2 regions of the Chryseobacterium sp. PvR013 genome follow, and region 2 is predicted to be linked to the other one. Evidence: riboswitches for the same ligand, from Rfam matches in the RefSeq annotation. Region 2 holds a riboswitch; the other holds the start of a gene.

Evidence for each region. Region 2 has a riboswitch for thiamine pyrophosphate ahead of JOE44_RS18640 (outer membrane beta-barrel protein). Riboswitches for the same ligand answer to the same signal wherever they lie in the genome.
Region 1: it holds a riboswitch for thiamine pyrophosphate, as region 2 does, so the genes downstream of both, pnuC (nicotinamide riboside transporter PnuC) here and JOE44_RS18640 (outer membrane beta-barrel protein) in region 2, are expected to answer to the same signal.

The regions. Positions count from the first base shown of each region.
Region 1 is NZ_JAFIBT010000001.1:1,080,840-1,083,043, forward strand. It holds gene JOE44_RS05005 (hypothetical protein) at 1-578, opposite strand, end outside; gene pnuC (nicotinamide riboside transporter PnuC) at 565-1,161, opposite strand; TPP riboswitch at 1,187-1,295, opposite strand; gene JOE44_RS05015 (PA2169 family four-helix-bundle protein) at 1,428-1,892, shown strand; gene JOE44_RS05020 (DUF4142 domain-containing protein) at 2,008-2,204, opposite strand, start outside.
Region 2 is NZ_JAFIBT010000001.1:4,084,660-4,086,863, forward strand. It holds gene JOE44_RS18635 (WG repeat-containing protein) at 278-1,048, shown strand; TPP riboswitch at 1,212-1,301, shown strand; gene JOE44_RS18640 (outer membrane beta-barrel protein) at 1,362-2,204, shown strand, end outside.

The DNA.
Region 1 (2,204 bases), 3.0 Mb from region 2:
TCTTCGCTTACCATAACATTTTCAATGGTAAAGGAATAGGTACCGCTTGCTTTCATTCCCATAGATTTCCAGTTGGGGATAATTTCAGCATGTTCTTTCGGAATGATGAATGAGCGAATCACCTCATTGCCGTCTTTATCCGTTATAGGTTTCCCGTTTTCTGTAATCCTGGCATTCAGTGTAAAATGGGTCAGATGAGGTGCTCCCGTTGCAAAATTCCATGAACCGCTGATCAGATAGGTATTATCATCCTGCTTTTCTGCGGTGCCGCCAACCATTCCGCTTCCGCCAAAACAGGTTTTGGTATGGGTGAAGAGTAATTGGGCAACTTCGGGTTTACTATTTCTGGAAAAATAGTTGGCTCCGGCACAAAGTGTCAGCATCCAGCCAAAGCTTCCATCAGTTTGCGCCCAGCCAAATAATGCTTTAAGCCCTTCTTCAAAACGATAGCCGAGTCCTCCATATTTTTTGGGAACCCAGATTTTAAGCAATCCTTCTTCGTGAATATGCAGCATCACTTTATCAGAAATTACAGAAGCTCCCTGAAGTTCTTTTCTGATGTCCTTAGTACTGAGCATGAGCTTTGGATTTAATGATTTTTTGCCATTCTATATAACCGGAGATTGCCACTAAAAATAAGAATGATGTTAAAACAGCATAGAGATATAATTCCTTGTGAATCATTAAAGGAATGGAAATAATATTACTGATATTGAGGATCACCCAGTTTTCAATTTTCCGTCTTGCCATCAGCCACATTCCTGCCCAGGCAAAAGCACTTACCAGAGAATCCCAAACAGGAACATCCGAATCGGTAAAATGAGTGAGAAAAGACCAGAATAAGATAAAAGTTCCCAAAACAATTCCTCCGGTAATCCATTTTTCAGTGGTGGTGGTCACGGAGATTTCCATTTCGGATTTCTGTTTCCCGAATTTCCAGTACAACCATCCGTAGATGCTCATAATCAGATAATAAAGATTTAAGGTAAATTCAGCATAAAGCTTTGATGTAAGCATTACGTACAACGTCAGCAGAATACCTGCAATTCCGAAAAGATAGTTGTTGACATTGTTTTTACGGGCCAGTAAAACCTGAATCACTGAAAATAAGACTCCGAACCATTCCGGTAAGGTAATTTGTTTTAAAATGTCCTGCATCATATTAATTGTTAGAAATCAAATGATGAGATGATAAGTAAGCAATCCCTACGCCGGCATTGTCCGGATCAGGTGTGGAAATACATTCCTGGGTATCATCTCAGCCACCGTTATCTGTAGCACCCCATTGTGGAGCAAAGGTGCAGCTTTTTTGTGGAAAAAGAAATACATCGGACTAACTTTTTAACGTATATGACCAGGATTATAAAAGATCTGAGTGTTAAATTATAATTTAGTAGATCATTATGTTTAATTTAAAAATTTATATTATGGACAAACAGAAAGAAATCTCGGTACTTAATGACTTACTTCACATTACAAATGACAGAATGGAAGGCTTCGAAAAAGTAGAAGGAAAAGTCTGGGAAATGTATCCGGATGTAAAGGATGAGTATGATCATATGATTTCACAATCGAAAATCATGAAGAATGAACTTATAAACCTCATCACAGAAAAACAGGGTAATCCGGAAAATTCAACTTCCATTGCAGGAGCCATTCACAGGACATGGATTGATATTAAAAATTCTTTCACCATGGGTAATTTGGTAGAATCTACATTAGGAAATGTAGTGTTTGGGGAAAAAGCAGCTATAGAGGCATATCAAAATGCTATGGACAGTGGAGATCTTAGTGAAAAAGGAATTAAAACCGTCTCAGAACAGCTTCGTAAGCTGAAAGATTCTTATCAGCAGTTTAAAAAAATTGAAGAATACAAAAAGAAAGAAGAATAAAAAACTCCCCTTAAAAAAGAGGAGCGTAATAATCAAGAACAAAATAATATTTAATCATTCAAAAGTATCGAATACATTCTGTTTGTCTTATGATGCAAGTCATATTAACCGTAAATTATCTGACAGCATTTTTCGCCTTTTCGGATTCCTTCAAATGATGTTCAAGTGTCGGAAGGGTCTTCGCTGCGAAAGATTTTAATGAGGCTTCTGTTCCTTCTGATGCCTCTTTTTTGAATGCTTCTACATCTTCTTTGTGATCACTTACCATTAGATCCGTATACTTTTTGTCGAAATCTTTTCCTTTCTTATCTT
Region 2 (2,204 bases):
CTTTCAAAATTAAAGGTAGGCCTGCTTCTTCTTTATCGGTGTGTATAAATACAGTTAATGACATTTTGAGTTCTCGCATTTTGATGCAACATTAACCGAATAAAGTCAGCATAATCTACACTTTTCCAAAAGTTTTTTAAAATTATCAAACAATTCAAAATGTTCCCAAAATTACGAAATTTTACTATTTTATAAGAATGAAATTATTTAGATTCTTTATAAATATGAATTTTATAATATCTATTTTTGGTCGTATTTTTGTAAGCAAATGGAGAATATGAAAAATATCCTGAATGTTTTATGTGTTTTTATTTCGATTTTCGTTTTCTCTCAGGCTCAATCTGTGAAGAAAATTCCTGCGAAGAAAGGAACAAAAAGCACGGTTAAAAAAGCAGTTGCAGCCAATAAAGCTAATGCTGATCTGGTGGTCATCAATAAAGATCTTCCTCTTTTGATTCCTAAGAAGAAAGGGGATCAGTTCGGGTATGTTAACCAGAATGGGAAATTTATTATTCAGCCGGAATATCATATTGCCGTATTTTTTTATGAAGACTGCAATCTTCTGAATTCACCTAATGAAAAGGTCAGAAAATTTGGAACAAAAGAGTATGCGACGGTAGAGAAAAATATGATTTCGTACCGTGTAGACCAATCGGGAAAGAGAGTATATCAGTTCAAAGAAGCAGATTTTGGAAAATGCAAATTCGAAAAATATAAACAACAGTTGTTTCAGGCCTATATTCTCAATGGCTTTTATGGGATTATTGAAAAATCAAAGTTTGTGAATGCCGCTGATTACAGACAATATCAAATCTATCCTCAATATCAGTATCTGTTTATTCTGGAGGGAGATGATGTAGCTAATCCTATGATTGTGGCTTCCAATAATGATAAATTCGGAGTTATTGATGTCAACAATAAGATTGTTATTCCGTTTGAATACTCGAATATTAAAAGAAATTTCAGCTGGAAACTGGGAAAAATGTTTGAAGTAACAAAAGATGGCTCAAATTATTACTACATCGACTCCAACAACAAAACTTACTAGATAATTATAAATGATGAATGATTTATTTGATAACTCCTATTTTTCATCGTATTTTTCCATTGCGTAACCCGCAGCCTAAGACCCTGTATCTCGCACCTCGTAACCCGTTATCCCGAATCTCGAAACCCGAATCCCAATTCATATATTTTTTGTATTTTTGCCGTTGAAATAAAGGGGTGCTTTAACAGGCTGAGATTATACCCAACGAACCTGGAACAGGTAATGCTGTTTAGGGATGTGTCTTTCTAAGACGCTGAATTGTATAATATCTTATCGATCCCCTTTTATTCATTAAATGTCAAAGATTTATAGAATGAAAGGATTATTTTTTTTAGGGCTTAGCGTAAGCTCTGTAGCTTTTATCCAGGCTCAGAATAAAGATTCTCTGAAGGTCAGGGAAATTGAAGCGGTCAACTTTACTAAAAGACTTCCGGTTGCAAAGGAAATCATCAATGTACAGAAAGATTTAGACGGGAAAAATCTGGGACAGGATCTTCCTATCCTTTTAAAAAATCAAACTTCTGTAATCTCCACCTCAGATGCGGGAAACGGAGTGGGATATACTGGTTTTAGAATTCGTGGAGTTTCAGGAAGTGCCATTAATGTAATGATGAATGGTGTTCCGTACAACGATTCTGAAAGCCAGGGAACATTTTTTGTAAACGTTCCGGATTTAACAAGTTCTGCCTCACAGATTGTCATTCAGAGAGGAGTGGGAACTTCCAATAATGGTGTTTCTGCTTTCGGAGCAAGTATCAATGTACTTTCCAAAGATCCGGAAGAGAAGTTTTATTTTAAAACCGACGACAGCTACGGATCATTTAATACCTATAAATATTCAGCTGAAATAGGCTCCGGGAAATTCTGGAACAACCGTCTTTCTGTAATGGGAAGATATACCCATATCCACTCTGACGGATATATCGACAGAGCTTCATCCAATTTACATTCTTATAATTTTACCGCTTTATTTGAAGAGGGAAATACGAAGCTACGTTTAATGGCTTTCGGAGGTAAAGAGAAAACGTATCAGGCTTGGAATGGGATTGATCGTAAAACATGGGAAACAGACCCGAAATTCAATGTTTCGGGAGCAATTTATGATGCCAATTGGGAGAATATTGTAAGTTTCTATGACAATGAAACCGATAATTAC